Linked DNA regions of Thermoleptolyngbya sichuanensis A183. The protein of the gene in region 1 interacts with the protein of each later gene in a pairwise test. Links are inferred from orthologs where the notes say so. Each region holds a gene or a part of one and is shown in the gene's direction. Other genes may lie near its edges.

Region 1 (3,282 bases):
ATCCGCGAAGAAGAGGGCTACACCCTGCTGTTCTACGGTGTACCCGATGAGTATGCAGCAGCGCTGTGGTTCAAGCTAGAGGGCGATTTGCAGAGCGATCCTTCCAGGAATCGCATTGTCGAAATCGGCTACGACGCTCAATTGACTTAGACGTAGTAGGCAGCGCGAAGACAGTGCGAAAGGAGCGTCAGTCGCATCCTAATCCCAAATCCCCGGCGGCGGAAAGGGGGAAAATCGAGAGAAGGCTTACGCGAAAACCCCGTCGAAATTTGATACCTTAGTACTATAGAGTTTCTCGTAATTGCCATGCAGAAACGGGTTTGACGCTGCCCACTTCTTGATCGACAGGCTCCACATCTAGAGTTTCCGTTACAAGAATTGCGCTTCAAAATCCAGGGATGGTGTTAATCTGATGCTCAGCCCTGTTTGCGGTTTGAGTTATGTCCTTTGTCGGTCTGCATATTCACAGCGACTATAGCCTGCTAGACGGCGCGAGTCAGCTTGACCAGCTCATCGACCGGGCGATCGAGCTTGGAATGCCAGCGATCGCCATTACGGATCACGGCGTGATGTACGGCGCGATCGAGATCCTCAAGGTGTGCAAAAAGCGCGACAACGCCGTCAAGCCCATCATCGGCAACGAGATGTATGTGATCAACGGCGACATCACCAAGCAGGAGCGTCGCCCCCGCTATCACCAGGTTGTTCTTGCCAAAAACACGCAGGGCTACAAGAATCTCGTCAAGCTGACCACCATTTCTCACCTCCAGGGTGTGCAGGGGAAGGGCATTTTTTCGCGCCCCTGTGTCAACAAAGAACTGCTGGAGCAGTATAAAGACGGGCTGATTGTCACCAGCGCCTGTCTCGGCGGCGAAGTGCCCCAGGCGATTATGCAGGACCGCCCGGATGTGGCGCGGCGCGTTGCCCAGTGGTACAAGGACGTGTTCGGTGACGATTACTATCTGGAAATTCAAGACCACGGGCTGCAAGAAGAGCGCATCGTTAACCCCGAAATCGTCCGCATTGCCCGCGAGCTAGACATCAAGCTGGTCTGCACCAACGATTCGCACTATATCTCCTGCTACGACGTGGAAGCCCACGACGCGCTGCTCTGCATCCAAACGGGCAAATCCATCGTGGAAGAGAAGCGGCTGCGCTACACGGGCACGGAGTATTTGAAATCCGCCGATGAGATGCGGCTTTTGTTCCGCGATCACCTACCGCCGGATGTGGTGGAAGAGGCGATCGCCCATACGCTAGAAGTCGCCGAAAAGGTCGAAGGCTACAAAATTCTGGGTGAACCGCGCATTCCTAACTACCCTGTGCCCGACGGCTACACGCCTGCCACTTACCTCGAAGAAACCTCCCGATCTGGGCTAGCCAAGCGCCTTAAAGTCGCCACCTACCGTGAAGTTCCCCCAGACTATCAGGAGCGGCTGGAATACGAGCTGCAAATGATGCACCAGATGGGCTTCGACGGCTACTTTCTGGTGGTGTGGGACTACATCAAGTTTGCGCGAGATCATGGCATTCCCGTGGGCCCAGGGCGCGGGTCGGCGGCGGGGTCGCTGGTGGCCTACTCGCTGGGCATCACTAATATCAATCCGGTGCATCACGGCTTGCTGTTCGAGCGGTTCCTGAACCCTGAGCGCAAGTCCATGCCCGATATCGACACAGACTTCTGCATCGAACGTCGGGGCGAGGTGATTCAGTACGTCACCGAAAAGTATGGCACCGATCGCGTCGCGCAGATCATCACCTACAACCGCATGACCTCCAAAGCCGTCCTAAAGGATGTGGCGCGGGTGCTGGATATTCCCTATGGGGAATCCGACAAGATGGCGAAGATGATTCCCGTCGTGCGCGGCAAGCCCACCAAGCTCAAGGTCATGATTTCCGACGAAACGCCCACGCCGGAATTCAAGGAAAAATACGATAGCGATGCCGTTGTGCCTGGCAGCGATCCGCCCGTCACCTACCGCCGCTGGATTGACATGGCCATGCGGATCGAGGGCACCAACAAATCAACCGGCGTTCATGCGGCGGGCGTGGTGATTTCGGCAGAACCGCTGGACGAAGTGGTGCCGCTGGAACGCAGCAAGGAAGGCGGCGTGACGACGCAATACCCAATGGAAGACATCGAACTGCTGGGTCTGCTGAAGATGGACTTCCTGGGCCTAAAGAACCTGACGATGATTCAGAAAGCGGTGGATCTCATCAGCAAGACCCACGGCATTCAGGTTGATTTGGACAATTTGCCGATGGAAGATCCGGCCACCTATCAACTGCTGGCGCGGGGCGAACTGGAGGGCATCTTCCAGCTAGAATCCTCCGGGATGCGGCAGATTGTGCGCGATCTGAAGCCGTCGGGACTGGAGGATATTTCCTCGGTGCTGGCGCTGTATCGTCCCGGGCCGCTGGATGCGGGGCTAATTCCCAAGTTCATCAACCGCAAGCACGGTCGCGAACGGATCGAATATGAACACGAGCTGCTCACCACCATTCTGAATGAGACTTACGGCATCATGGTCTACCAGGAGCAGATCATGAAAATTGCCCAGGACATGGGGGGCTATTCGCTGGGGCAAGCCGACCTGCTGCGGCGGGCGATGGGCAAAAAGAAAAAAGAGGAGATGGAGAAGCATCAGAGCATCTTCACCGAAGGTGCAGAAAAGAACGGCGTGCCCAAGAAGGTGGCGGCGGATCTGTTTGACCAGATGGTGAAGTTTGCGGAGTATTGTCTGAGCTATGACACGAAGATTTTGACTGTGGAATATGGGGCGATCGCCATTGGCGAAGTTGTAGAACGCCAGCTTCCCTGCACTGTGTTCAGCGTCGATGCCAACGGGTTTGTTTACACGCAGGCGATCGCCCAGTGGCACCAGCGCGGGCTGCAAGAGGTCTTTGAATACACCCTGGAAGACGGTTCCACCCTCCGCGCTACCCCCGATCACAAGTTCATGACGGAAGATGGCGAAATGCGCCCCATTGACGAGATCTTCGAGAAAAACCTGGCGCTAAAACGAGTTGCCGTCCCTGTGCCTGCTGGTTCGAGAGTTTGAGCAATGATCTCCCCAAGCCTTTACCCTGGTGAGTCCTGAAATGGTTAGCACTGCTCCCCAATTTTCAATTCCTCGGTCTGCCCTGGCCGGAGAGCGGCGGGTCACGATTCATCAGCTTAGCTGGCAGGGCTATCAGCAGATTCAGCAGACGTTGGGAGAACGGCGATCGCCCCGCCTCGCCTACGACCAAGGCACGCTAGAGCTAACCATGCCCCTGGAA
Region 2 (3,044 bases), 4.2 Mb from region 1 along the record:
CGGCTGTTTTTTCAGAGCCGCCCCCAGGTATACGTTTCTGGAAATCTGTTTATCTACTACGAAGAGGGAAAGCCACAAAAGAGTATCTCGCCGGATGTGTTCGTCATTTTTGGCGTAAACAAGCGAGAACGACGCAGCTATAAAACCTGGCAGGAAGGCGGCAAACTGCCGTCTTTTGTGCTAGAGATCACCTCCCTTTCCACTCAGAAACAAGACGAGGAAATCAAGCCTAAACTCTACGCCAGCCTGGAAATTCCAGAATATTTTCAATATGACCCCACCGGCGACTATCTGCCCTCGCAGCTAAAGGGACAGCGCTTGGTCAATGGGCAATATGAGCCGATCGCCCCTGAAACCCTGGCAGATGGAAGCCTGTCGCTGCATAGCCAGAAGCTGGGGTTAGACCTGCGCCTGTTGCCCCCTCAGGCCCCACTCGCGATTGCCCATCTGCTGCCTATTGCCCGTGAACTGCGCCTGTTTGATCCCCAGTCGGGCGCACAACTGCTGACCTATGAGGAAGCGGAGCAGGCTCGACTAAACGCAGAACAAAAGATTGCCGATTTGCAAACCCAGTCCGCAGAGGCACAGGCTCAGCAGAAAGCGGCCGAGCAGCAGCTTGCAGAGTTGCGAGACAAGCTGCGATCGCACGGCATCGACCCAGATACGCTCTAGGCGTTTCCTGCGTCTCACTTGAGGCTTGAAGAGTTCTGCGTGAATTTCCTGCCCGAAAGCATTGTGGCCAAGCTGCCTCTGGCAGAATCGTACTTTGTAAAAAACGCCTGACATTTTCCAACCCGCGCCAGCATTCACAGTAGGCTGAAGTGAGCTACATTCAGCTAAAACGTCCTGAACGGTCAAGCATTTGGGGTAGGCATGAAACTGGCAGCACGGGTAGAGAACGTATCACCGTCGATGACGCTGATTATTGACGCAAAGGCCAAAGCCATGAAGGCGGACGGCATTGACGTATGCAGCTTTAGCGCTGGAGAGCCAGATTTCAACACGCCCAAGCACATTGTGGAAGCTGCTAAAGCCGCGCTAGAGGAGGGCAAGACGCGCTATGGCCCGGCCGCGGGGGAACCCCGACTGCGAGAGGCGATCGCCCAAAAGCTCCAGCGCGACAACGGGCTGTGCTATAGCGCAGAGAACGTTCTGGTCACCAACGGCGGCAAGCAGTCGATCTTTAACCTGATGCTGGCGATGATTGAACCGGGGGATGAGGTGATTATCCCTGCGCCCTTTTGGGTCAGTTATCCCGAAATGGTGAAGCTGGCCGAGGGCACACCCGTCATCCTGCCCACGACGGTCGAAACCCAGTTCAAAGTCTCGCCAGAGCAGATCCGGCAGGCGATTACGCCCAAGACCAGGCTACTGGTTTTGAACACGCCTTCCAACCCAACGGGCATGGTCTACACGCCAGACGAAGTGAGGGCGATCGCCCAAGTGGCCGTCGAGGCCGACCTTTGGATACTGTCGGACGAAATCTACGAAAAAATTCTTTACGACGGCGCTCAGCATCTCAGCATTGGCGCAGCTAGCCCAGAAGCCTACGAACGCTCCGTCGTGTGCAGCGGATTTGCCAAGACCTACGCCATGACGGGCTGGCGCGTTGGCTTCTTGGCAGGGCCAGTGCCCCTGGTAAAAGCGGCAACCAAAATCCAGGGCCACAGCACCTCCAATGTCTGTACCTTTGCCCAATATGGGGCGATCGCCGCCTACGAAAGTCCCCAAGACTGCGTGCAGGAAATGCTAGCCGCCTTTGCCGAGCGCCGCCGCTATATGCTGGATGCCCTAAACGCCATGCCAGGGCTAGAGTGTCCCAAACCCGATGGCGCATTCTATATGTTCCCCAGCATTGCCAAAACGGGACGGTCTTCCCTCGATTTTTGCAGCGAACTGCTAGATCAGCATCAGGTTGCCACAGTCCCAGGCGCGGCTTTTGGCGCAGACGACTGCATCCGGCTGTCCTATGCCACCGATCTAGACACCATCAAGCGCGGCATGGAGCGGCTAGAAAAATTCCTACACGGAATTCTATAGGCGACCCAATCGACTCAAGCGATCCCCACAACGCGCTGAGTGCCCAAATGTAACTCACTATTAAGACTCTGGCTGCTGAAGCAGACGAGTTCGCTGTGGTAAGATTTCCATTGACATTGAAGGCGAAGGACTTATTAGGCATGTCAGCAGCCGCACAAGTTACAGATTCCACTTTTAAGCAAGAAGTTCTTGATAGCGATGTCCCCGTTCTGGTAGATTTCTGGGCCCCTTGGTGTGGCCCCTGCCGGATGGTTGCTCCTGTAGTCGATGAGATTGCCGAGCAATACGCGGGACAGGTAAAGGTCGTAAAAGTGAATACCGACGAGAACCCCAGCGTTGCCACTCAGTATGGCATCCGCAGCATCCCCACGCTGATGATTTTCAAGGGCGGTCAGCGTGTAGACATGGTGGTCGGCGCGGTTCCCAAGACGACCCTCGCCAGCACGCTTGAAAAGCATCTGTAGCTTTCAAAAGCCGGCCAGTCACAAAATACTTTGACTGCTAGCGTATGGCGGTATTTTTTAGTTAGTAATTTTCCTGGAATTCAGTTTTCTGAGGTTCAGTCGTCCCTACCTTATCCACAGGTGGGGATTTTGCGCTTGCTAGAGGGCGGGTCTTTTTGTTAGCACTGTAGCATTCGACCAGCTTCCTCCAAGGCTGGATGACAAGCTCTACAGAGGCAAACAAAACAAGCAGTATGTCAGGAACTTTAGTTTGGACTAACTGGCATCACAATAATGCTCAACAGGATGCCATAAAGAATCTGCTCAACCGTTCATAACAGTTGAACTTAAGGAATTGGATACAATCCTGCTCGCAGTTAAGCTGCTGTTGCAACCGGACTGTTCAGGGATTGTTCGGATGTCTTGCGTTTCGAGGCTCGTTTTTTGACCATCGGATAGCAGGGACGAGGAGTTGGCTTGTGCCCCTTGCCTCGTCCTGGCGATTTACCACGAGGTTTAGGCGCAGGAGCAGGGGTGCCAATCGCTGCCAAAATGCCTGCA
Region 3 (3,110 bases), 1.2 Mb from region 1 along the record:
TGTGATAGAGCGGGATGCGCCCCTCGGTATATTCGTTCACGAGGGTAAACGTGGGGCTGACGATGGGGTCTGAAATGCCTAAACCAAGCCCAATGCCCTGGACGAGCGTGGTTTTGCCTGCGCCGAGGTCGCCTTCCAACAGCAAAATGCTACCCGCTGGGAGCGATCGCCCCAAAAGCTCTCCCAAGCGCTGGGTAGCGGCAGCATCGGGCAGGTCGAGGGTCAAAGGCAACAGTTGAGCAGACATGGTGAACCGCAGCGGCTATAAATACAGCAGGAAATATTACGGCAAGAAATATTACGGCAAGAAATATTAGGAACTTCAGGATTTGCTAGCGCCTGCAACCCATTATGCGAGGTACAGGTCAACATGGATTCTCCGCCTTGCGGCGGCTCTAGAACTCAGACTGTTTAGAACTCAGACTGTTCAGAACTCAGACTGTTTAGATCAGACTCCTTAGAATAGTAAGAGCGTTCACCCCTTGCCGCCGTGACCTACGAACCGCTGCACCACAAATATCGTCCCCAGACCTTTTCGGAACTGGTGGGCCAGGAGGCGATCGCCGCCACGCTGACCAACGCCCTGCGTCAGCAAAAGATCGCCCCGGCGTACCTGTTCACTGGGGCACGCGGCACAGGCAAAACCTCCAGCGCCCGGATTTTGGCAAAATCGCTGAACTGCCTGCAAGCCGGGCAGCCCACCGAAAAGCCCTGCGGTCAGTGTGAGGTCTGCCGCATGGTGGCTCAGGGCACTGCGCTAGACGTGATCGAAATCGATGCCGCCAGCAATACAGGCGTAGACAACATTCGTGAACTGATTGAGCGGGCCCAGTTTGCCCCAGTCCAGTGTCGCTACAAGGTGTATGTTGTCGATGAATGTCATATGCTCAGCAATGCGGCGTTTAATGCTCTGCTGAAGACGCTGGAGGAGCCGCCGCCCCATGTGGTGTTTGTGTTGGCGACGACCGACCCACAGCGGGTGCTGCCGACGATTATTTCGCGCTGCCAGCGGTTTGACTTTCGCCGTATTCCGCTGGAGGCAATGGTGACGCATCTGGGGGCGATCGCCCGCGCCGAGTCTATCCCCATCACGCCAGAGGCGCTGCATCTGGTGGCGCAAATCTCCCAGGGCGGGCTGCGCGATGCGGAGAGCTTACTCGACCAGCTCAGCCTGCTAGAGGGCGAAATCTCCACGGAAAAAGTGTGGGATCTGGTCGGTGCTGTGCCAGAGCGGGATTTGCTGGATCTGGTGAGGGCGATCGCCGCTGACCAGCCCGCCCCCGTCCTCGACAGCGCCCGCCGCCTAATGGATCGGGGACGGGAACCGCTTGTCGTGCTGCAAAACCTGACCAGTTTCTACCGCGACCTGCTGATTGCCAAAACCGCGCCCAGCCGCAGCGACCTGGTTGCCATCACGCCCAACACCTGGGCAGAAATGTGCGAGTTTGTCGCATCGCTGCCCATCGAGATGCTGCAACAGGGGCAGCAGCGCTTGCAGGAAAACGAGCCGCGCCTGCGCCAGAGCAGCCAGCCGCGCCTGTGGCTTGAAGTCGCGCTGATGGGACTGCTGCCGTCGGCGGTGTCGCTGCCGTCGGCGGGAAGCATAGTGCCCAAGGTCATCGCTGCGCCTGCCCCCGCACCTGCCCCCGCGCCGACTCCTCCCACACCCGTGCCTGCGCCTGCCGCGATCGCCCCCAGCCCAGCCCCGACAGCCGTTTCGCCCGCGGCCGCTGCTCCCCCGCCTGCCCCCGCGCCCGCCCCGTCCTCACCCGCGGATCTCCCCGCTCCACCTCCCCAACCCTCTAATCCTCCTGCTTCTCCACCCGTCGCCCTGGCCCAAATCTGGCAAGACGTTCTCAGCCTGATGCACCCTCCTTCGACTGCGATCCTGCTGCGGCAGCAGTGTCGCCTGCTGGGGTTTGACGGGCAGACGGCGCGAATCGGCGTGAACTCGCAGCCTTTGTTCAACATGGCCAAGAGCAAGCTGCCCAATATCGAAGCAGCCTTTGCCAAGCTTCAGAACGAAGCCATCCGCGTGACGCTGGAGGTGGCCGCAGGTGGTGAGGCTATGGCAGCGTCCAATTCTGCAGGTGCGCCCGCCAGTGGGTCTGCCAGTGCGCCTGCTAAAGCGCCTGCTAGTGTGCCACCCGTGCCAGCCGCGCCACCGCAATCGCCAACTGCCCCAACTGCTCCAATTGCTCCGCCGCCCGCTGCTGCCGAACCCGATCGCGCCACTCCGGCGATCGCCCCATCCCACCCCTTTCCCGAAATTTCACCCCTGCCGCCACCCATTCCAGCTTGGGAAGCCGAGGACGAGGTGCTGCGGGCGGCCAAGAGCCTGGCACAGATGTTTAATGGGCAATTGGTCAATCTAGACGGAGAGTTGCCCAACGCAAACACCGATTCTGGAGACGCAGATGCCGCAGAAGAGGAGGAGGATGTGCCGTTTTAGCAGGTTTTGGGGCGGGCGATCGCCCGTTGCTTCGGCAATGGGCTGACTTTGGTAGCGCTGGGTTAACGCTAGGTTAACGCTGGGTCAGCGGCAGAGAAAAATGGTGAGCGGCGATCGCCATCCGCTGGCGCAAGTAAAACCGATGGGCTGCAAACCGCTGTACCCCCGAATCTAGCTCTATCGAGCGGCAGCCGTGGGCGCGGGCATAGTCTACCAGCCAGCCAAACAGCGCCTCCCCATAGCCTTTGGAGCGGGCCGACTCGGTGGTGATCAGGTCATCCACATAGAGAAACGGCCCGGCAAACAGCGATTCCGTCAGGCGGAATCCGGCAACGGCTTTTACGGCATCCTCTTCGCTCAGATAGCCGATCCGAAAGCCGTGCTGTGCCTGTCGCCGTACCTGCGCTACAAATTCAGCTTCGACTAAATGCGGCCGCAGTTCTAACAGCACGGGAAAACAGCGCAACAGGTCAAGCTCAGAGGTGGCGATCGCAATGTTGGGCATATTTCTGAAGCAGTTTTCGATCGGTATAGCGCTGTTCCCGGCAGGCTTTTGAGCTTTAGGAAAAACGCTCAGGATTTCCTCATTCTAGGGCTGGAGCGGCATGTCAGCATGAAGGTTCCCTCTGCCGTGGGCCGCAGCCATGACCACCACCCT

What was found.
Region 2: the proteins of HPC62_RS04920 (region 1) and HPC62_RS22425 interact in binary tests that used the Escherichia coli proteins (3 or more experiments, as listed by UniProt). The link is inferred for Thermoleptolyngbya sichuanensis A183 from one-to-one orthologs.
Region 3: the proteins of HPC62_RS04920 (region 1) and HPC62_RS10070 interact in binary tests that used the Escherichia coli proteins (3 or more experiments, as listed by UniProt). The link is inferred for Thermoleptolyngbya sichuanensis A183 from one-to-one orthologs.

Annotation. Positions count from the first base shown.
Region 1 is NZ_CP053661.1:1,151,186-1,154,467, forward strand. Bases 135-3,262 are described here. They hold HPC62_RS04920 (DNA polymerase III subunit alpha), read left to right. Parts: upstream 135-440; coding sequence 441-3,062; downstream 3,063-3,262. Other genes in these bases: HPC62_RS04915 (hypothetical protein), read left to right, coding at 135-150; HPC62_RS04925 (Uma2 family endonuclease), read left to right, coding at 3,103-3,262. Also shown: more of HPC62_RS04915, read left to right, coding at 1-134; more of HPC62_RS04925, read left to right, coding at 3,263-3,282. UniProt on the Escherichia coli protein: DNA polymerase III is a complex, multichain enzyme responsible for most of the replicative synthesis in bacteria. This DNA polymerase also exhibits 3' to 5' exonuclease activity. The alpha chain is the DNA polymerase catalytic subunit.
Region 2 is NZ_CP053661.1:5,399,842-5,402,885, reverse strand. Bases 67-2,956 are described here. They hold HPC62_RS22425 (pyridoxal phosphate-dependent aminotransferase), read left to right. Parts: upstream 67-873; coding sequence 874-2,040; downstream 2,041-2,956. Other genes in these bases: HPC62_RS22415 (NF041680 family putative transposase), read right to left, coding at 2,861-2,956; trxA (thioredoxin), read left to right, coding at 2,181-2,504; HPC62_RS22430 (Uma2 family endonuclease), read left to right, coding at 67-672. In the rest of the region: more of HPC62_RS22430, read left to right, coding at 1-66; more of HPC62_RS22415, read right to left, coding at 2,957-3,044. UniProt on the Escherichia coli protein: Shows aminotransferase activity with methionine and histidine as substrates, and to a lesser extent also with phenylalanine.
Region 3 is NZ_CP053661.1:2,397,676-2,400,785, forward strand. What follows is about bases 16-2,971. They hold HPC62_RS10070 (DNA polymerase III subunit gamma/tau), read left to right. Parts: upstream 16-490; coding sequence 491-2,452; downstream 2,453-2,971. Other genes in these bases: tsaE (tRNA (adenosine(37)-N6)-threonylcarbamoyltransferase complex ATPase subunit type 1 TsaE), read right to left, coding at 16-226; HPC62_RS10075 (GNAT family N-acetyltransferase), read right to left, coding at 2,526-2,957. In the rest of the region: more of tsaE, read right to left, coding at 1-15; HPC62_RS23950 (redoxin domain-containing protein), read left to right, coding at 3,097-3,110. UniProt on the Escherichia coli protein: Part of the beta sliding clamp loading complex, which hydrolyzes ATP to load the beta clamp onto primed DNA to form the DNA replication pre-initiation complex.